DNA from 3 places in the Azospirillum argentinense genome. Region 2 is predicted to be linked to each of the others. Evidence: riboswitches for the same ligand, from Rfam matches in the RefSeq annotation. Region 2 holds a riboswitch; each other region holds the start of a gene.
The links. Region 2 has a riboswitch for cobalamin ahead of ABAZ39_RS15885 (ribonucleoside-diphosphate reductase subunit alpha). Riboswitches for the same ligand answer to the same signal wherever they lie in the genome.

Region 1: linked by a shared signal. The riboswitch ahead of cobW (cobalamin biosynthesis protein CobW) and the one ahead of ABAZ39_RS15885 (ribonucleoside-diphosphate reductase subunit alpha) in region 2 are both predicted to bind cobalamin.
Region 3: linked by a shared signal. The riboswitch ahead of ABAZ39_RS30230 (energy-coupling factor ABC transporter permease) and the one ahead of ABAZ39_RS15885 (ribonucleoside-diphosphate reductase subunit alpha) in region 2 are both predicted to bind cobalamin.

Annotation. Positions count from the first base shown of each region.
Region 1 covers NZ_CP007794.1:1,158,197-1,165,426, forward strand. Annotated here, with positions in the region: gene ABAZ39_RS19415 (branched-chain amino acid ABC transporter permease) at 1-496, opposite strand, end outside; gene ABAZ39_RS19420 (branched-chain amino acid ABC transporter permease) at 500-1,387, opposite strand; gene ABAZ39_RS19425 (ABC transporter substrate-binding protein) at 1,514-2,716, opposite strand; gene ABAZ39_RS19430 (ABC transporter ATP-binding protein) at 2,775-3,497, opposite strand; gene ABAZ39_RS19435 (ABC transporter ATP-binding protein) at 3,490-4,254, opposite strand; cobalamin riboswitch at 4,545-4,760, shown strand; gene cobW (cobalamin biosynthesis protein CobW) at 4,800-5,873, shown strand; gene cobN (cobaltochelatase subunit CobN) at 6,030-7,230, shown strand, end outside.
Region 2 covers NZ_CP007794.1:363,458-370,687, forward strand. Annotated here, with positions in the region: gene metE (5-methyltetrahydropteroyltriglutamate--homocysteine S-methyltransferase) at 1-1,206, shown strand, start outside; gene ABAZ39_RS15875 (short-chain fatty acyl-CoA regulator family protein) at 1,407-2,840, shown strand; gene ABAZ39_RS33075 (hypothetical protein) at 2,856-3,368, shown strand; cobalamin riboswitch at 3,482-3,733, shown strand; gene ABAZ39_RS15885 (ribonucleoside-diphosphate reductase subunit alpha) at 3,844-5,763, shown strand; gene ABAZ39_RS15890 (ribonucleotide-diphosphate reductase subunit beta) at 5,817-6,908, shown strand; gene prpC (bifunctional 2-methylcitrate synthase/citrate synthase) at 7,110-7,230, shown strand, end outside.
Region 3 covers NZ_CP007797.1:202,668-209,897, forward strand. Annotated here, with positions in the region: gene ABAZ39_RS30210 (MFS transporter) at 1-586, shown strand, start outside; gene ABAZ39_RS35220 (helix-turn-helix transcriptional regulator) at 583-1,329, shown strand; gene ABAZ39_RS33575 (hypothetical protein) at 1,446-1,820, shown strand; gene ABAZ39_RS30225 (superoxide dismutase) at 1,948-2,715, shown strand; gene ABAZ39_RS30230 (energy-coupling factor ABC transporter permease) at 2,798-3,478, opposite strand; cobalamin riboswitch at 3,654-3,892, opposite strand; gene ABAZ39_RS36375 (glycosyltransferase family protein) at 4,037-5,965, shown strand; gene ABAZ39_RS30240 (glutathionylspermidine synthase family protein) at 6,173-7,230, shown strand, end outside.

The DNA of each region.
Region 1 (7,230 bases), 790 kb from region 2:
CGAACAGATGCCCGCGCGGCACCGCCTGGATGCCGTCCTCGCCGCCGGTGAACTTGAGCTGCAGGGCCATGAAGAAGACCATCTGCGACAGCGCCAGCGTGATCATGGCGAAGTAGATACCCTGCCGGCGGATCGCCAGCGCGCCGAAGGCGAGGCCCAGCAGGGCGGAGAAACCCATGCCGAGCAGGATGCTGACCTCCGGCCCCAGCCCCCAGACCTTGGCGGAATGGGCGGTGATGTAGGCCGCCCCGCCGAAGAAGGCGGCGTGGCCGAAGCTCAGCAGGCCGGCGAAACCGATCAGCAGGTTGAAGGCGCAGGCGAACAGCGCGAAGCACAACACCTTCATCACGAAGACGGGATACAGCACGTAGGGCGCGGCCAGCGCGATCAGCAGACCGATGCCGAGGATGATGGCGTTTCGGGTGCTGTCCTGCCCCGGACGGCGCAGCGCGATGGTCGTCGTCTGAGAGTCGGTCGTCTTGATTTGGGCGGCCATGGCTCAGCGCTCCCGTCCGAAGAGGCCCGCGGGCTTGATGAGAAGGACGATCGCCATCACGACGAACACCACGATGTTGGAGGCTTCGGGGTAGAAGACCTTGGTCAGGCCCTCCAACAGACCCAGCCCCAGGCCGGTGACGATGGCGCCGAGGATGGAGCCCATGCCGCCGATCACCACCACCGCGAAGACGACGATGATCAGGTTGGAGCCCATCAGGGGCGACACCTGATAAATGGGTGCCGCGAGCACGCCGGCCAGCCCGGCCAGCGCGACGCCGAAGCCGTAGGTGGCGGTGATCATCACCGGCACGTTGATGCCGAAGGCCTGGACCAGCACCGGGTTCTCGGTGGCCGCCCGCAGATAGGCGCCGAGCCGCGTCCGCTCGATGGCGAACCACGTCCCGAAGCAGACGATCAGCGAGGCGACGACGACCCAGCCGCGGTAGTTGGGCAGGAACATGAAGCCCAGGTTCTGCCCGCCCTTGAGCGCGTCCGGGATCGGATAGGGCTGGCCCGACACGCCGTAGAAATGGCGGAAGGCGCCCTCCATGATCAGGGCGAGGCCGAAGGTCAGCAGCAGGCCGTAGAGATGGTCGAGCTTGTAGAGCCGCGACAGCATGGTTTTTTCCAGCACCACGCCCAGCAGCGCGACGATCAGCGGCGACAGGCCCAACGCCCACCAGTAGCCGAGGCCGAGCTTCGTCAGCAGCAGCCACGCCACGAAGGCGCCGATCATATAGAGCGCGCCGTGGGCGAAGTTGATGACGTTCAGCATGCCGAAGATGACCGCCAGCCCAAGGCTGAGCAGCGCGTAGAAGGACCCGTTGATGAGGCCGAGCAGAAGCTGGCCGAACAGGACCTGGGGCGGCACCCCCAGCAAGTCGAACATGACCGTCCCTCCCTGTGTATCGGACTTTTGATTTTTTGATTGATGTCAGAAGGAGGCCCCCACCCAACCCTCCCCCTGCGAAGCGGGGGGAGGCCGGGAGGGGTGCCCGTCTAAAAACTCAGACCCTTACTTCACCAGCGCGCAGCCGCTCTTGGCCGGGTCGAGGAACGCCTGCTCGGCCGGGATCGTCTTCACGATCTTGTAGTAGTCCCAGGGGGCCTTGGACTCGTCCGGGGTCTTCACCTGGGCCAGATACATGTCGTGGAACATGCGGCCGTTGGCGGCGATCTTGCCGTTCTTGGTGAACATGTCGGCGACCGGGGTCTCGCGCATCTTGGCGGCGACCTTGTCCGGATCGTCGGAGCCGACCGCCTCGACCGCCTTCAGGTAGTGGCGGACGGCGGAGTAGACGCCAGCCTGGACCATGGTCGGCTTGCGGCCGGCCTTGGCCTCGAACTTCTTCGTCCACTCGCGGGTCTGCTCGTCCATGTCCCAGTAGAAACCGGTGGTCAGCAGCAGGCCCTGGGAGGCCTGGAGGCCCAGCGCGTGGACATCGCTGATGAACAGCAGCAGGCCGGCGAGGCTCTGGCCCGACTGGGTGATGCCGAACTCCGACGCCTGCTTGACGGCGTTGGTGGCGTCGCCGCCCGCGTTGGCGAGGCCGATCACGTCGGCCTTGGAGGCCTGGGCCTGGAGCAGGTAGGACGAGAAGTCGGCGTTGCCCAGCGGATGGCGGACGTTGCCCGCGACCTTGCCGTCGAGCTGCTTGACCATCTTCGAGGTCTCATCCTCCAGCGAGTGGCCGAAGGCGTAGTCCGCGGTGATGAAGTACCAGTTCTTCTTGCCCTGCTCGACCAGCGCGCGGGCGGTGCCGGCGGCCATGGCGTAGTTGTCGTAGGTCCACTGGAAGCCGTAGGGGCTGCAGGACTTGCCGCTGAGGTCGGTCGAGCCCGGACCGGACATCAGGAAGATGCGCTTCTTGTCCTTGGTGATGCCCTGGACGGCCAGCGCGGCGGCGGAGTTCGGCACGTCGGCGATGACGTCCACGTTGCCGGCGTCGATCCACTCGCGCGCCGTGTTGGCGGCGATGTCGGCCTTGTTCTGGTGATCGGCGACGACGATCTCGATCGGCGCGCCGGCGATCTTGCCGCCGAACTCCTCGGCCGCGAGACGGGCGGCGATGGCCGAGCCTTCGCCGGCGAGGTCGGCGTAGATGCCGGACCGGTCGTTCATCACGCCGATCTTGATCACGTTGTTGGAGACCTGGGCGTGCGCGGCCCCGGCGGTCAGCGCCAGCAATGCGGTCCCGCAAAGCAACGTCTTGAGCATTTCGAACTCCCTTCGATTGGCTTTGTTTTGCGTGTTTTCGGCAGAGGGGGTGATTTGGTCAGACACCCAGATAGGTGTGGAGCTTGTCCATGTTCTGGGCGAGCTGGTCGTTGGGGATCATGTCGACGACATGGCCTTCCTCCATCACGTAATGGCGGTCGGCGATGGTCGCGGCGAAGCGGAAATTCTGCTCCACCAGCACGATGGTGAAGCCGCGCTGCTTCAGCTTGCGCACCGCCACCCCGATCTGCTCGATGATGACGGGGGCAAGCCCCTCGGTCGGCTCGTCGAGCAGGATCAGGTCGGCGCCGGTGCGCAGGATGCGCGCGATGGCCAGCATCTGCTGCTCGCCGCCCGACAGGCGCGTGCCCTGGGTGGTGCCGCGGCCCTGCAGGTTCGGGAACAGCTCGTAGATCTGCGGCACCGTCATGCCGCCCGACTTGACCACCGGCGGCAGCATCAGGTTCTCGTCCACGCTGAGCGAGGCGAAGATGCCGCGCTCCTCCGGCACGTAGCCGATGCCGAGGCGGGGAATCTTGTGCTGCGCCATGCCGATCAGCTCCTTGCCCTGGAAGCGGATCGAACCGTTGCGTTTGCCGACGATGCCCATGATCGAGCGCATGGTCGTCGTCTTGCCGGCGCCGTTGCGGCCCAGCAGGGTCACCACCTCGCCCTGGCGCACGTCGATGTTGACGCCGTGCAGCACGTGGCTTTCGCCGTAGAAGGCCTGGAGGTCGCGGATCTCCAGCATGGCCGTTTTCACATTCGCGCCGTCAGGCATGGCCCACCTCACCCGTCCCCATGTAGGCTTCCATGACCTGCGGGTTGCGCGATACGACGTCGTATGCGCCCTCCGCCAGGATCTCGCCGCGGCGGAGCACGGTGATGGTGTCCGACAGGTGGGCGACGACCGACAGGTTGTGCTCCACCATCAGGATGGTGCGGTCGGCGGAGACGCGCTTGATCAGCGCGGCGGTGCCTTCGATGTCCTCGTGGCCCATGCCGGCCAGCGGCTCGTCGAGCAGCATCACCTCCGGGTCGAGCGCCAGCGTGGTGGCGATCTCCAGCGCGCGCTTGCGGCCGTAGGGCAACTCGGCGGCGGTGTGGCCGGCCCAGGGGGTCAGGTTCACCGCCTCGATCAGTTCCTCGGCGCGGTCGTGCAGGTCGTGCAGGCTGGCCTCGGGCTTCCAGAAATGGAAGCTGGTGCCGCGCGGGCGCTGCAGCGCGACGCGGACATTCTCCAGCACGCTGAGGTGCGGGAAGACCGCGGAAATTTGGAACGACCGCACCATGCCGAGCAGCGCCACGTCGGCGGGCTTCATGGCGGTGATGTCGCGCCCCTTGTACAGGATCTGGCCACGCGTCGGCGTCAGGAACTTGGTCAGCAGGTTGAAGACCGTGCTCTTGCCGGCGCCGTTCGGGCCGATCAGCGCGTGGATGGTGCCGCGGCGGACCTGGAGATTCACCTCCTTCACCGCGATGAAGCCCTTGAACTCCTTCGAGAGTCCACGCGCTTCCAGAATGATGTCGTCGGCCATGGGTGCCGTTTTTCCCTCCCTGTTCGTCCGCGTCGTCTGCCGGTCCGCGTTTTTGGTTAGGCTGATATAAGCACAGAACATGCCAACTGCGGAAGATTCGAACAAGCCCTTGAAATCGTTTATTTCCCCCTATGAGACCGTGGGCGTCCCATACCGTCCGGAGTGTCAGCTTTCCAGACAGACTGTACCGATCTTCCGACACACCGACGGCGGCATGGGCGAAGCGCTCCGGGTTCGGCGACACGGTTTCCGGGCGCCAAATGGCCGCTTGCAAATCGGGGGTCCGCCTGCAATTCTGCGCCTCCGACGGTGCCCCGGCCGCCGTGAAGGCGCGGGGATAATAGGGAATGCGGTGCGGACCCGGATGGGGTCCAAGGCCGCGGCTGCCCCCGCAACTGTGTGCGGCGAGTCGGCCTCCGGACATGCCACGGGCCGACAGGCCGGGAAGGCGGGAGGCGCGACGACGACCCGCAAGCCAGGAAACCTGCCGCCGGACCGACACTCATCCAATCCGCCGGGTGTGGCGGAGACAAGGAAGCCAGATCATGACCACCGGCCCGCTGACCGCCGGAAAGACCCCGGCCACCGTCATCACCGGCTTTCTCGGCGCCGGGAAGACGACGCTGATCCGCAGCCTGCTGGAGCAGGCCGGCGGGCGCCGTCTGGCGCTGATCATCAACGAGTTCGGCGACGTCGGCATCGACGGCGAAATCCTGCGCGCCTGCGGCGATCCGACCTGCACCGAGGATGACGTGATCGAGCTGGCGAACGGCTGCCTGTGCTGCACCGTCGCCGACGATTTCGTCCCGGCCATCGAGAAGCTGCTGTCCCGCCCGCAGCCGCCGGAACACATCATCATCGAGACCAGCGGCCTCGCCCTGCCGAAGCCACTCGTCCAGGCCTTCCATTGGCCGGCGATCAAGACCCGGGTGACGGTGGACGGGGTGGTCGCGGTGGTCGACGCCGCCGCCGCCGCGGAGGGCCGCTTCGCCCCCGATCCGGCGGCGCTGGCCGCCCAGGCCGCCGAGGCCGGGCAACTCGACCACGAGACCCCGGTGGAGGAGGTGTTCGAGGACCAGCTCCTCTGCGCCGACCTGATCGTGGTGAACAAGACCGATCTGGTGGATGCCGCCGATCTGGCCAAGGTCGAGGACCTGATCCGCGCCGCCATGGCCGAGGGCGGCATGGCTGAGGGCGGGGCTGGGCGCGAGGCCAAGATCCTGCGCGCCAGCAACGGCAGGGTCGATCCGGTGGTGCTTCTCGGCGTCGGCGCCGGGGCCGAGGACGACCTCGCCAACCGCCCCAGCCACCATGACGAGGAGGAGGGCCACGACCACGACGACTTCACCAGCTTCGTCGTGGAACTCGGCCCGCAACCCGACCCGGCGGCGCTGGCGAAGACGCTGGAGCGGGTCGCCGCCGCCCATGGCGTGCTGCGCCTGAAAGGTTTCATCGACGTGCCGGGCAAGCCGATGCGCCTTCTGGTGCAGGGCGTGGGAACGCGCATCCAGACCCATTTCGACCGCTTCTGGAAGCCCGACGAGCCGCGCCGCAGCCGTCTGGTGGTGATCGGCGAGACGGGCCTGGACCGCGACGCCGTGTCCGCGGCGCTGGGGTGATTTTTAGCCTTCACAACCCTCTCCCCTCTGGGGAGAGGGTGGCCCGCAGGGCCGGTGAGGGGGTTGCGCTTACGCCGGGCGTTCCGCCACGCGCAACCCCCTCACCCTAACCCTCTCCCCAGAGGGGAGAGGGGATTTTCGTAAAGCACTTTCGCCATGCACCTACTCGCCGCCCGCCAGGAAGACCTCGACGCCGGCCCCCAGGCCGTGGATCTGGGGCAGAGCCCGGCGGACCTCGTCGTCCTGTCCTTCTCCGACAGCGATCTGACGGCGCTCGCCGCCTGCTGGAAGCGCCATCGCGACACGTTGCCCACCCTGCGGCTGGCGAATCTCGCGCGGCTGGGGCACCCGCTGTCGGTGGACCTTTACGTCGAGTCCGTGATCCGCAAGGCGAAGCTGGTCGTTCTGCGGCTGCTCGGCGGGGCGGGCTATTGGCGCTACGGGCTGGACCATGTCGCCGCCGCCTGCCGGGAGTCCGGGGTGGCGCTGGCCGTGCTGCCCGGCTGCGCCCAGCCGAACCCCGCCCTGGAGGGCTACGGCACCGTTCCGGCGGAGGCGGCGCAACGGCTGTGGCGTGGATTCACCGAAGGCGGGCCGGACAACATGGCCAACCTGCTGGCCTACGCCGCCACGCTGGCCGGGCAGGACCGCCCTTGGCGCGAACCGGCGCCGGTGCCGCGCTTTGGCGTCTATGAGGGCTGGTCCGGCCACGTCACCGGCCCCTGCGCGCCGGTCGTATTCTACCGCTCCCACCTGCTGGCCGGCGACCTGGAGCCGGTGCACGCGCTGTGCGACGCGCTGGCCGCGCGCGGCCTCGCCCCGCTGCCGCTGTTCGTGGCGAGCCTGAAGGAACCGGACTGCGCCGCCTGGATGCGCGCCACCCTGACCGCCCGCGACGCCGCCGTCGTGATGAACCTGACCGGCTTCTCGGCGGCGCGCGAGGACGGGTCGCCACTGGAAGCCAACGGCACGCCGGTGCTTCAGGCCGTGCTGTCCACCACGCCCGAGGAGGGCTGGCGCGGCTCCGCCCGCGGCATGGGGCCATCCGACCTCGCCATGAACGTTGTGCTGCCGGAGATGGACGGGCGCATCCTGACCCGTGCCATCGCCTTCAAGGCCGAAGGGGCGCTGGACCCCGACCTGGAGTTCGCTCCGACGCTGATCCGCCCGGTGCCCGACCGGGTGGCCTTCGCCGCCGATCTGGCCGCCGCCTGGGTGCGGCTGGGCGCCACGCCAAGGGCCGGGCGCAAGCTGGCGCTGGTGCTGTCCGACTATCCGGGGCCGGGCGGCGGCATCGGCCACGCGGTGGGCCTCGACACCCCGGCGAGCGTCGTCGGCATTCTGGAACGGCTGCGCG
Region 2 (7,230 bases):
GCGCTGACCCCGGGATGGGATAGGGGCCGTGCCGCCGTCGCGGCCGAGTTGGAGGCCAACCGCACCGCCATCGAAGCGCGCCGCCATTCGCCGCGGGTCAACAACCCGGCGGTGAAGGCGGCGGTTGCCGCCATCGACGCCCAGCTCGGACGGCGCAAGAGCGCCTTCGCCGAGCGCGCCGCCAAGCAGGCCGCCCGCCTGAATCTGCCGACGTTCCCGACCACCACCATCGGCTCCTTCCCGCAGACCAAGGAGATCCGTCAGGCGCGCAGCCAGTTCAAGGCCGGGACGATCGACGCGGTGGCCTACACCGAGGCGATGCGCGGCGAGATCGCGCGGAGCGTGCGCGAGCAGGAGGCGCTGGGCCTCGACGTGCTGGTTCACGGTGAGGCCGAGCGCAACGACATGGTCGAGTATTTCGGCGAGCAGCTCGATGGCTACGTCTTCAGCCAGTCGGGCTGGGTGCAGTCCTATGGCTCGCGCTGCGTGAAGCCGCCGATCCTGTTCGGCGACATCAGCCGCCCCAAGGCGATGACCGTGGACTGGATCACCTACGCCGCCTCGCTGACGGACAAGCCGATGAAGGGCATGCTCACCGGCCCGGTGACCATCCTCAACTGGTCCTTCGTGCGCGACGACCAGCCGCGTTCGGAATCCTGCCGCCAGCTGGCGCTCGCCATCCGGGAGGAGGTGCTGGACCTGGAGAAGGCCGGCGTCGGCGTGATCCAGATCGACGAGGCCGCCCTTCGTGAAGGTCTGCCGCTGCGCAGGTCCCAGTGGCAGGCGTATCTGGACTGGGCGGTGGAGTCGTTCCGCATCACCGCCAACGGGGTGGCGGACGAGACGCAGATCCACACCCACATGTGCTATTCGGAGTTCAACGACATCATCGCGTCGATCGCGGCGATGGACGCTGACGTCATCACCATCGAGACCTCACGGTCGGACATGGAACTGCTCGACGCCTTCGACGACTTCAAGTACCCGAACGAGATCGGTCCCGGCGTCTACGACATCCACTCGCCGAACATCCCGACCGAAGGGCACATCGTCGATCTGATGAAGAAGGCGGCCGAGCGCATTCCCGCCGAGCGGCTGTGGGTCAATCCGGACTGCGGTCTCAAGACCCGCCAGTGGGCCGAGGTGCTGCCGGCCCTGACCAACATGGTCAGTGCGGCCAAGACCCTGCGCGCCACCATCGCCTGACGTGGTCCGCACGGGGGCAAGCGGCCGGACGCCGCTTGCCCCTGTGTCTTTGCACCCTGAAGCTGCTGATGGCGGAACTTGCCTGGTAGCCGCGTCCTTTGCAATATACGCAGACCGCTTGTTTGGATGACCGCTGACATTGCCAAGATTTGCAAGGTGTTTTCAGTGAGTCGGCGAATTTTGCAAATGGGATTCCTGGTATGGCCAAGGCGTTCATGGGGGTGCGGCTGCAGCGGCTGCGCGAGGAGCGGGGGCTGACCCAGACAGCCCTGGCCCGCATCCTGGAGATTTCGCCGAGCTATCTGAACCAGCTCGAACGCAACCAGCGGCCTCTGACGGTGCCGCTGCTGCTGCGGATCAACGCCGCCTTCGGCATCGACGTCCAGATCTTCTCGGAGGACGAGGAAGCCCGGCTGGTCGCCGATCTGCGAGAGGCCCTGTCGGAGGCCGGAACCGGCGAGACCATCGCCATGGCCGAGATCAAGGCGCTCGCCACCAACATGCCGGCGGTCGGCCGGGCGCTGGTGGCGCTGCACCGGCGCGGGCGCGGGCTCGCGGAACGGCTGGATGCGCTCGCCTCGGGGATCGTCCCAGCCGGGCCGGACAGCGGGCGGCCGCCGCCGATGCCCTACGAAGAGGTGCGCGACTTCTTCTACCGCCATCACAACCACATCGCCGCGCTGGACGACGCGGCGGAACGGCTGTTCGGCGAGGCCGGTTTGGAGATCGGGGCGGTGGACCGCGGGCTGGAACGGCTGCTGGCGGACCGCCACGGCATCCGCACGCTGGTGACCGACGACACGGCCATGCCGGAGGGCGCGCTGCGCCAGTATGACGGCGATGCCCGGACGTTGCGGATCGCCCGGTCGCTGGAGCCTGGCCGCCGCGCCTTCCAGATGGCGACCCAGCTCGCCTTCCACCAGGAACCGGCCCTCCTGCTCCGGCTGGTCGAGGAGGGACGCTTCTCCGGCCCGCAGGCCCGCTCGGTCGCCCGCATCGGGCTTGCCAACTATTACGCCGGCGCCGTGGTCATGCCCTACCGCGCCTTTCAGGAGACGGCGGAGGCCGTGGCCTACGACATTGAGTTGCTGGGACAGCGCTTCGGCACCGGCTTCGAGACCGTCTGCCACCGGCTGAGCACCCTCCAGCGGCCGGGGATGCCGGGCGTTCCCTTCTTCTTCGTCCGGGTCGATCGCGCCGGCAACATGTCGAAGCGCCAGTCCGCCACCAGCTTCCACTTTTCCCGTGTCGGCGGAACCTGCCCGCTGTGGAACGTCTACGAGGCCTTCTCGACGCCCGGTCGTCTGCTGACCCAGTTGGCGCGGATGCCGGACGGGCGGGCCTATCTGTGGATCGCCCGCACGGTGGTCCATGGCCGCAGCGGTTACGGCGCGCCGTCGAAGAGCTTCGCGATCGGACTCGGTTGCGACATCCAGCACGCCGGCCGGCTGATCTATTCCCGTGGGCTGGCGCTGGGCGATCCCGACGCCGCCACGCCGATCGGGGCCGGTTGCAAGGTCTGTGAGCGTCCATCCTGCCCGCAACGCGCCTTTCCGCCGATCGGACGCACCGTGACGGTTGACGAAAGCCTCAGCCGGTTCGAACCTTATCCGGTGGCCCAGCCTCCGGTTTGATCGAGGACCCGCAGCATGGTTGCCGATGGCGCCGGCGTTTGGAAAAGTCGTTTTCTGGACATCCATCTTTGCGGGCGGACGGTGGCGGTGTCTCATCAGCGTTGCCTGGAGGAATGCTTCGGCCTGAGGGCGCGTGAACGGGAGTTGCGCCGGCGCATCCGTTCGGCGCTGAAGCGGCTTGGACCGCTCGAAGGACCGGCGCACGCCCACGTCCTGACGCTTGCGCCAAAGCCCGAGGCCGTGGCGACCGTTCCGGCAGCCCTGGCCGGCCTTGACGGTGCGATCGAGCGGATCGCGAAACGCCCTTTCTCTCCCCGTCAGATCGAGGAGGCGTTGGGCATCACCGCCCGGGAACGGTTGCGTTGGACAAAGGACGGGCGGCTGCCGCAATCGGGGTCGGCAACCATCATGAGGGGGCAGCGGATTACCCTCAGCACTTACGCGGTGGACACGGTCGCCAAGCTGGCGGGTGACGCCTCCATCATCGACGATTGGCGGCGAACCGACCGGGTCGGCTGCCTCGGCTGAGGCTGCGCCGGAGCGGGCGGTGACCCATGGCGGTGGCTTGCCCAACCTCCGCGCCGGCCCTGAGGAGGCAGCCCCCGCCATCCGTATGGCTTGACAGGCTGCGGGCTTCCCGCTACTTCATCTTGCGTTACGGTTCTCTGGATATCCAATATCTAGGGCTAAGAGGGAAGCCGGTGCGTCGTCACCCCGGACGGGGAATGGCGGCAATGCCGGCGCTGCCCCCGCAACTGTGAGCGGAGAGCGGTTTCGTCGTTTCAGCGTCACTGGTGCCCCCCATCCGTTGCGGAATGGGCCGGCGCCGGGAAGGCCAGACGAAACCGCCGTGACCCGTGAGCCAGGAGACCTGCCGTAACCGAATGAACGTCCACGGGCGGGGTGTCCCGGTGGTGCGCTTGCCCCCGCGCGGCGTTCCCGTCCGCGTTTGCGCAAGTCGTGCTCCCGTGCCTTCCCGCCGCACAAGAACAAGGGATCACGGATGCCGGCGCTCGCTCAAGACCTTGCCCAGGACTTCGCCAACGGCTTCGACCGTCACGGAAACCTGCTGACGCTGCCTCGCCGGACGCCCGAGCGGTCCGGCGGTCGTGCCCCGGCGGAGCGCTGGACGCCGCCCGATCCCTCCGTCATCCGCATCGACCGCAGCCGGGACGCCCTGCTGACCGCCTTTGGCAAGGCGACGCTGGACGACCGTTACCTGTTGCCGGGGGAAAGCTATCAGGACCTGTTCGCCCGAGTCGCCGCGGCCTATGCCGACGACGCGGCGCACGCCCAGCGCCTGTACGACGCGATTTCCCGCCTGTGGTTCATGCCGGCCACGCCGGTTCTCAGCAACGGCGGCACCACGCGCGGCCTGCCGATCTCCTGCTTCCTCAACGCGGTGCCTGATTCGCTCGACGGGATCGTCGACATCTGGAACGAGAACGTCCGGCTGGCCTCCAACGGTGGTGGCATCGGCACCTATTGGGGCGGGGTGCGCTCCATCGGTGAGCCGGTGAAGGGCTGCGGCAGTACGTCGGGCATCATTCCCTTCATCCGTGTGATGGACAGCCTGACGCTGGCGATCAGCCAGGGCTCGCTGCGGCGCGGCTCGGCCGCCGTCTACCTGGACATCCACCACCCGGAGATCGAGGAGTTCCTGGAGATCCGCAAGTCGTCGGGCGACTTCAACCGCAAGAGCCTGAACCTGCACCACGCTGTCATCGTCACCGACGCCTTCATGCAGGCGGTGCGCGACGACAGGCCCTTCTCGCTGATCAGCCCTAAGACCGGCGCCGTCCTGAAGCACATCAACGCCCGTCAGGTCTGGCAGAAGATCCTGGAAGCCCGCATGCAGACCGGCGAGCCGTACCTGCTGTTCGGCGACACGGTGAACCGCGCCCTGCCCAAGCACCAGCGCGACCTCGGCCTGCGCGTCTCCACCTCCAACCTGTGCAGCGAAATCACCCTGCCGACCGGCAAGGACCATCTGGGTAAGGAGCGCACGGCGGTGTGCTGCCTCGCCTCGATGAACCTGGAGACCTGGGACGAGTGGAACGGCGAGGAGGGACTGGTCGAGGACGTGCTGCGCTTCCTCGACAACGTGCTGACCCGCTTCATCGAGGAAGCGCCGGAGGGGATGGAGAACGCCGTCTATTCGGCGATGCGCGAACGCTCGGTCGGGTTGGGGGTGATGGGCTTCCACTCCTTCCTTCAGGCGCGGGGCATTCCCTTCGAAAGCGCCATGGCCAAGGTGTGGAACCTGCGCTTCTTCCGCAAGATCCGCCGCGACGCCGACGCCGCCTCGGTCCTGCTGGCCGAGGAGCGCGGCGCCTGCCCGGACGCCGCCGAACGCGGGGTCAAAGCGCGCTTCAGCCACAAGCTGGCGATCGCGCCGACCGCCTCCATCAGCATCATCTGCGGCGGCACCAGCGCCTGCATCGAGCCGATCCCGGCCAACGTCTACACCCACAAGACGCTGTCCGGCTCGATCAGCGTGCGCAACCCGCATCTGGAGAAGCTGCTGGCCGCCAAGGGCGCCGACCGGCCGGAGGTCTGGCAGTCGATCATCGAGCACGAGGGCTCGGTCCAGCATCTCGACATTCTGACCGCCGACGAAAAGGCGGTCTTCCGCACCGCCTTCGAGATCGACCAGCGCTGGATCATCGAGTTCGCCGCCGACCGCACGCCCTTCATCTGCCAGAGCCAGTCGATCAACCTCTACCTGCCGGGCGACATCGAGAAATGGGACCTGCACATGCTGCACTGGACCGCCTGGGAGAAGGGCCTGAAGAGCCTCTATTATTGCCGCTCCAAGTCGGTGCAGCGCGCTGCCTTCGCTGGCAAGGACCGGGCGACGGGCACGACGGAGATCCAGGCAACGTCGCGCACCGATTACGAGGAATGCCTCGCCTGCCAGTGATCGTCGGCCCTCCCGTCCGCCGCCCGTTCCCTTGCCATCACGGACCCCTTCGCATGAGCTCGCTTCTCCACATCAACCCGGTCAGCCTGATCGGCACCGGCCGCGTCGGCCTGTTGCAGGGCTCGGCCGCCTACAACGTCTCCCGCTACCCCTGGGCCTACGCCTACTGGAAGAAGCAGCAGCAGGTCCACTGGATGGGCGAGGAGGTGCCGCTGGGCGAGGACATCAAGGACTGGACCTCTGACCGCGTCACTGACGGCGAACGCAACCTGCTGACCCAGATCTTCCGCTTCTTCACCCAGAGCGACGTGGAGGTCAGCGACAATTACCTGAAGCGCTACATGCCGATCTTCCAGCCGCTGGAAGTGCAGATGATGATGGCCGCCTTCACCAACATGGAGACGGTGCACATCGACGCCTACGCCCTGCTGCTGACCACCATTGGGATGCCGGAGACCGAGTTCGCCGCCTTCCGCGACTATGCGGAGATGCGCGACAAGGCCGACTACATGCACAGCTTCGGCGTCGGCACGGTGGCCGACGTGTCGCGCACCCTGGCGATGTTCGGCGCCTTCACCGAAGGGATGGCCCTGTTCGCCAGCTTCGCCATGCTGCTGAACTTCCCGCGCCACAACAAGATGAAGGGGATGGGCCAGATCGTCACCTGGTCGGTGCGCGACGAGAGCCTGCACTGCGAGGGCATCATCCGGCTGTTCCACGAATGGAACCGCGAGACCGGCGCGATGACGCCCGCGGTGCGCGACGACATCCTGGACGTCTGCCGCACCATGGTCGGGCTGGAGGAGCGCTTCATCGACCTGGCCTTCGGGCTGGGCGCGGTGGAGGGCATGACGCCCGAGGACATCCGCGCCTATGTCCACTACATCGCCGACTGGCGGCTGACGCAGCTTCGGCTGCCGACGCTCTACGGCTATTTCAAGCCGGTGGACGGCGGCTACGAGCCGGCGAAGCCGCACCCGCTGCCCTGGCTGGTGGAGATCCTGAACGGGGTCGAGCACGCCAACTTCTTCGAGCAGCGCGCCACCGAATATTCCAAGGGTGCGACCAGCGGCCAGTGGGACGGGGCGGATGGCGTCTGGGCCGCCTTCGACCGTCTGCAAGCGCCCGGCACGGCGACGCCCTGAAGTCGGTGGAGCGCGCCGACATCCGGACGCGGTCTTCGCAAATTTTGCCAATTTGCAAGTTCCCCTCGGCAAATCTCCACCTTTTCAGCCATTCCCGGCGCGGGGTTCCGTTCCGATGATGCGCGTGTCGGTAGACGACGGGTCGGACAGGCCTGCCGTCCGCCGACAGGCAGATCTCGAACAGGGAACCACCCGATGTCCATGACCGCGCCCGAGACGGCAGCGCTTCCCCCCTTCAAGCCCAAGAAATCCGTGGCCCTTTCGGGTGTCACCGCCGGCAACACCGCGCTCTGCACCGTCGGCAAGTCCGGCAACGATCTGC
Region 3 (7,230 bases), on a different replicon from region 2:
CACCGGGGCGCCCCGGATTTCGCTGGCCAAGCTGAGCGCTTCCGTCGCCGTGATGACGGCGCTGATCTTCGGGCTGTTCGAATCGGTCCCCTACACGCTGATGCCGGTCTACGCGGTGACGGCCGGCCTGTCGGAGGACTGGGCGGCGGGGACGGTCAGCGCCTTCCTGATCGGCGCGCTGCTGTTCCCGATCCCGGTCGGTGCGCTCGCCGATCGCGTCGGCAAGCCCGGGGTGCTGGCCGCCTGCGGGGTCGCCGGGCTGGCGGTCCCCCTGATCCTGCCGGCCACGCTGGACGTGCCGCAAGCGCTGATGGCCGCCATGCTCGTCTGGGGTGGCGCGGCCGGCAGCCTGTACACCGTGGCGCTGGCCATGCTGGCCGACCGCTTCCGGGGCGTCGACCTCGCCACCGCCAACGTCGCCTTCGGCACGTTGTACGCCTTCGGTGCGCTGGTCGGGCCGCTTCTGCACGGCATGGCCATGGACTGGCACCCTCCGCAAGGGCTGATGGAAAGCAGCTTTCTGCTGTTCCTCGTTTACCTGAGCACGATGCTCTGGAGTTTCCGCCGCATGGGAAGCCGGCCATGACCCCCGCTCACGACATGCCCGGCCGTGTGCTGGGGGAGGCTGCCGAGGACTTCCAGCAGGCGGCCGACGTGGACGATCTGTGGGCGCGGCTGCACCGCCATCTGGCGGGCTTCGGCGTCACCGCCCTGGTGTACGGCGCCGAAGCGTTCGCCGACACCGGGCGCACGCACGACATCATGCTGACCAGCTTCGGCGGCGCCTACATGGACGCCAAGATGTCCGGCGGGCTGTACTGGTGCGACGAGTTCGTGCGGGCGGCCAGGGTGGAAACCGCCCCCCTGCTGTGGAGCGACACCTCCCGCTTGGACGGGATCAGCCCGGCGGGCAAACGCTCGCTCGACATCGATTGGGCCTTCGGTATGACCACGGGCGTCACGCTTCCCATGCGCTTCAACAACGGGTTGGGAGTCAGCGCGCTTGGCCTGTGCGCGGCGCACCTGTCCTGGGCCGGGTTCGACCGAATCTGGTGGGAGAACAGCCGGGCGATTTCCGGCATCGTCCACGCCTTCGACGTCCGCCTGCGCGAAGGGTGTGTGCGCGACGCCCTCCCGCTGGCCCCCCGCGAGCGCGAGTGCTTGCTGTGGTTGGCCGTCGGCCTGCGCCCGCAGCAGATCGCCCACCGGCTCGGCACGCATGTGAAGACGGTGGAGAAGCAGATCGAATCCGCCCGACGCAAACTCAACGCGGCCACCACCATCCAGGCGGTTTCCACCGCGCTGGCCTACGGCCTGATCACGCTGTGACGCGCGCCGCCGGTTCGGCAACCGGCAGGGCTAATCCATAGGGGCCTTTGCCGCGGCGGCGTTATCGGTTGGATGATGGCTTACCCAATCGAACGAATCCCCGGAGCCCGTCCGCCATGCCGACACCGCCGCACGGAACGCCCGACCGCGGGCTGAAGCCGTTCATCCTCGCCATTCATCGCGAAGCGCTGGACACCGCCGCGACCAAGGGGCTGACCGGCACGCTGGCGCAGGTCGCCGCGCTCCAGGACACCGCCAGCCTCGCCTCGGCCAGGGCCGGGCGCCCCGTCACGGAGGAGGAGGTGATGCGCCTGCTTCTGCGGGAGCGCCGCGCCCGCAACATCCATGAGGCGGCGGGGACGGCTCCGGTGACTCCGATCCGGAAGCCGGCGGCCGCACCCTCCCGATTCCATCTGGGGCGCTGGCGGAGCGTGGCGATGGGAATGGCCCGCTCGGCGTCCGCCGGGCCGGCTGGAAAGGCCCGCTTGTAGGAAACGGGCGGCGCTCCGTACGCCGGTACCGAGTGAGTACGCCCATTGCCCTGTTGAGTGAGGCGCGGGGCGCACTGAGGCTGTCGCTTCCCCGCTGTTCGGCACGAAACACACAATGGGAGGTCTCATGTCCGTTCGCCTGGATCGCCGCCAATTGCTGCTCTCCGCCGGAGCCGCCGCGCTGGTGCTGGCCGTGGCGCCGCGCTTCGTCCTGGCCCAAACAACAGGGGGCCAAACTCCGGCTGGCCAAACTCCGGGCGGCAAGGGATTCACGCTGCCGCCGCTGCCCTACGCGCCCGCCGCGCTGGAGCCGCACATCGACGCGACGACCATGAGCGTGCATCACGACAAGCACCATCAGGCTTACGTCGACAACCTCAACAAGGCGCTCGCCAACCACGGCAACCTTCAGGCGATGCCGCTGGCCGACCTGCTGAAGCGTGTGCCGGAACTGCCGGAAAGCATCCGCACCGCGGTGCGCAACAACGGCGGCGGTCACGCGAACCACAGCATGTTCTGGAGCATCATGGGACCGAACGCCGGCGGCGCCCCGGACGGTGAGGTGGGGGCTGCCATCACGCGCGACTTCGGCGGCTTCGACGATTTCAAGGCGCGGTTCAACACGGCGGGCGCCGGGCAGTTCGGCAGCGGTTGGGTCTTCGTCACCGCCGACCCGTCGTCGGGCAAGCTTGCCATCGCCGCCCGCCCGAACCAGGATTCGCCGGCCATGGAGGGCGTGCCCGTGCTGATGGGCAACGATGTATGGGAGCACGCCTATTACCTGAAGTACCAGAACCGCCGCGCCGACTATCTGGCGGCTTGGTGGAACGTCGTCGACTGGGGCGCGGTGAACCGCCGCTACGCGGCGATCCGCAAGGGCGAGCTGGTGATCTGACCGGTCCGCTGACCTGAAACGGAAAAGGGCGGCGGGTCATCCCCGCCGCCCTTCCTGCGAACCATCCGGTCCGAGGCGCCGGTCAGGCGCCCTGGTGCAGGCGGATGTTGAACAGCGGGCCCTGGCTCTGGCGGCGCAGCGCCTTGGCGACGGCCAGCACGGCGAGGTCGGCCAGCGGCTCGACGATGATGACGGTCATGTAGGCGGCGCCGAAGGAGGCGACTTCCGTCATGGTCTCGGCGGTGAAGCCGTGGCCGTAGAAGGCCCAGAAGGCCACCCAGGCGACGATGCCGCCCTGGTAGGCGGTGGAAAGGGCCAGCGCCTGCGAGTACTTCAGGTCGACATAGGGGGTGGCGTCGGGAACGATCCGCTTCGCCAGCAGGCTGATGCCCCACAGCGGGACCAGCAGCGTGGTGACGTTCATGCCGTACTGCGGCAGGTCGAACGGCGCGAAGAACAGGCCCTGGATCAGCAGGCCGGCGGCGAGGCCGATGGAGGCCGCACCGGCGCCGAACAGCAGGAGCAGCGTCGAACCGAGGATCAGGTGAACCTCCGACACGCCCACGGGGTGGTGCGGGAACACCTCGAAGAAGCTGAAGACCAGCGCGGTGGCGATCAGGCTGCGCAGCACCAGCGGCGCGACCCCGCCGTTGTTGCGGACGTCGTCGCGCGCCAGCTTGCCGGCCATCGCGAAGCCGCCGGCGGCCGTCGCGTAGCTGAGAGCGATCTTGGCGCCGTCCACGACGCCGGGTTCGATGTGCATGCTCTATGCCCTTTCCGAGTCTGCCATGCGTTGGGAGGGGCGTCGTTGCTGGCAGGCACCGGCATCGCAACCCCCTTGGTCCCCTTGGATGGGCGCACCGGAGGGACGGCTTGCGGAAGACGGGCGGCCGTCGGACCGGACATCGGCAAGCGACCACCGGGGCACCCCGCCCGAGGACGTACGTTCGGTTACGGCAGGTCTCCTGGCTTGCGGGTCAAGGCGGCATCGTCCGGCCTTCCCGGCGCCCGTTCCCGCAGGCGGCGCCAGTGACACGGAAAGGACGAGGCCGCTCACCGCTCACAGTTGCGGGGGCAGCGCCGGATTGACCGTTTCTCCCCCTGCGGGGCGGCGCACCGGCTTCCCTCTTAGCCCCGCGACCGGAGGGCGCGGGGAACCATAACCGGCGCCAGGGTAGGGGCGGGGTCCCCCGCCGTCAAGAGGGGGATGGCGACCCATCGGGGGAGTCGCACGGCTTCCTTGACACCGCTCCCACGGAACCGACAAGGTCCGGCGGACTGCGCGAGGCCGGATCAACGGGCGAAGGACGGGGTTGCGGGCATGCTACCGGTTCATTTCCTGACCATCGTGCTGAACGGCGATCCCTTCATTCGTTACCACTTGGAGGTGTTCCGCCAACTGCCCTTCCCCTGGCATTGGCACGTCGTGGAAGGGGTGGCGGAGCAGGTCCGCGACTCCTCCTGGTGCGCGCAGCGGGGTGGGCGCGTTCCGCAGGATCTTCACCGCGACGGCCGCAGCAGCGACGGGACGTCGCAGTATCTCGACCGCATCGCCGCGGAGGAGCCCGGGCGCGTGTCGGTCTACCGCAAGCCGCCCGGCATGTTCTGGCAAGGCAAGGTGGAAATGGTGACCGCGCCGCTGGCCGCCATGACGGAGGACTGCCTGCTCTGGCAGATCGATGCGGACGAGCTGTGGACGGCGGAGCAGATCACCCGGGCGCGCCGGATGTTCCTCGATTCGCCGTCGCGCACGGCGGCTCTCTACCTCTGCCACTTCTTCGTCGGCCCGTCCCTGGTCCTCGACCGGCTGGACCAGTACGGCAATTACCGCGCCTACGAATGGTTACGCACCTGGCGGTACCGGCCGGGGGATTTCTGGCACTCGCACGTTCCGCCCCGGCTGATGCGCCCGCAGCCCGACGGGTCGGACCTCGAACTCGGCGCGGCCAACCCCTTCCTGCACGAGGAGACGGCGGCGGGCGGGCTGGTTTTCCAGCATTTCGCCTACGCGACGCGGGAGCAGGTCGCGTTCAAGGAAATCTATTACGGCTACGACGGCGCGGTCGGTCGGTGGGACGCCCTGCAGGCGGCGGGCCGAGCGGTCGGCAACGGCACCCTCCCGCTGCGCGATTTCTTCCCCTGGGTGACCGACGCGGCGACCGTCTCGCGGGCTGAGCATGCCATGGTGGAGCCGCTGGCGCGCCCGGATGCCGAGGGAACCTGGGGCTTCGTGCCGCCGGCGCGGGGCGCCTCGACCGCCCCGGCGGTGGCGCTGCTGCGGAACTCCGGACCCGCCGTTCGCCGCCGCACGCTCGTCCCCGGTGAACCGCCGCCCTTCCCGACCGACCTGATCCGCAGCGTCGGCGTGTTCCTGCCGGACGGGGTGGGGGGCGTGCTGGGGGCGTCCGGCGTCCTGCGGGAGCTGCGGCGGGCCTTGCCGCTGGCCCGGATCACCGTTTTCGCGACGCCGGACGCGGAGGCGGCGTTTGCCCTCTGCCCCTACGTCAACCAGCGCGTCACCCTCCCACCGCTGAAGGGGCGAGCGCCCGACGACGCGCTGGTGACCGCCGTGCGCCAGGAGATCGGCCAGCAGTTCAGCGGCGCCTTCGACCTCACGATCAATCCCCACCGGGGCGAGGATGCCAGCTTCGCCAACCGCCTGATGCAGGATACAGGGGCGCCGCTCCGCCTTGGTTGCAGGGTCGGTCGGCCGGTGCGCGGCTATTACGCCGACGCCTTCCTGACCCACGTCGCGGCGACTCCCGCCGGGCTGCTGGGGGCGCTGACCACCGGGGAGCCGGACCCCGCCACGGAGGTCTGGACCTCCCCCGCCGGCGAGCGCGCCGCCGCCGCGCTTCTGGCCGAGGGCGTTCCGGCGCGCTGGCGTTGCGCGGTCGGCCTCTCCGCGTCCGTCGGCACCGGCAGCCTGTCGGAGCTGTGCCGCCGGCTTGCCGTGCGGGGCGACACCGCCCTGATCCTGGTCGGCGATGAGGCCGCCCGGGGGGCCGCGGCGCGCATCGCCGGGGAAACCGGAAGCGCCTGCCTGAACGCGGTGGGGCGGCTGGGTTTCGACGGGCTGTGCGCCCTGCTGCGGCGCTGCGACCTGTTCGTCGGAACCGGCGCGCCGGCGGAGGACATCGCCGTGGCGGCCCGGCTTCCCATGGTCGGAACCGGGCCGGAGCACGGCGATCCGACCGCCGAGGCGATGGAGAGCGCCATCGCGGCCTGGCTTGCCGACCGCGCTTGGTGACGGGCGTCCCCACCCGCCCTGTGGGATCCGCGAGGGGAAGCGTGGAAAAACGGAGGGGCAGGCGCGCAAGGCGCTTGTGTTGGCGCGTTTGCGCCGCAATGATCCGCCCCCACCGAATCCCGGACGGCCGCAAGCGGCGCGCCGCAGCGGGGCAAAACCATGGATTGAATCCGGCGGCCCGGTAAGCACACGATGCGCAGAGCAGTCATGAAACCCCGTGCGGATTGGCGTCCGGGGCTCCGCAAATACCCCTACGGCGTCCGTGCCATGAGCGCCGGCGCCTTCTGGCGCGAGGATGTGCGGTACGAGTTCTCCGCCCATCAGATCGACCTGATCGAAAGCGTCGCCGACGAGTTGCACACCATGCTGCGCGAGGCGCTGCGCGCGACGGTGGATGGGCGGGCGCTGGCCCGGCTGGGGGTCCGTGGCGGCGTGGGGCGGCTGCTGGAGGCCTCCTGGAACGACTATTGGGCCGCGGGGCGGCTGAACGAACGGGCCGGCGCGCTGATCGGGCGGCTGACGCTGGCCTATGACGGGCGCGATTCGGTCAAGCTGCTGGCCTGCAACTACGACACGCCGGAGGGGCTGTTCGCCGCCTCAATCATCCAGCGCAACTGGCGCGAGGCCCTGATGGGCGACGCCAACCAGTTCAACGGCCTGCACGAGGGGCTGGTGGAGCGCTGGGAGGAGCTGGCGGCGGGCATGCCGGGCCGCGGCCTCGTCCATCTCGCTTGCGCCACCCCCGACCCGATGCGCGAGAGCGAGCTGGTCTATCTGGCCGCCACCGCGGCGGAGGCCGGGATCGCCACGCATCTGCTGCCGCTGCAGAGCCTGGGCTGGGACGGCCAGCGCTTCGTCGACGACGAGGGGCGGGCGGCCTCCTGGCTGGCCAAGATCTACCCCTGGCAGGGGCTGGCCGACGACGCCTTCCTGCAGAAGCTGCGGATGGGCGGCATGAGCATGCTGTCGCCGCTGTGGTGCTGGCCGATGTCGAACCACGGGCTGCTGGCGACGCTGTGGTCGCTCTACCCGCGCCACCCGAACCTGTGCCGCGCCGCGCTCGACCCCGAGGAGCTGGCCGGCTGCGATGCGGTGACCGAGCGCAGCCTGTTCGGGCTCGACGACGCGGCCCAGCGCATGACGGCGCACGGACGCACCATTTCGGACACCGGCAGCGCCGAGTATCCGGGAGGGCGGGTCTGGCTGGAAACCCCGCCGATCTTCGAGGAGGAGGGCGTCCACGCGCTCCTGCACTGCTGGATCAT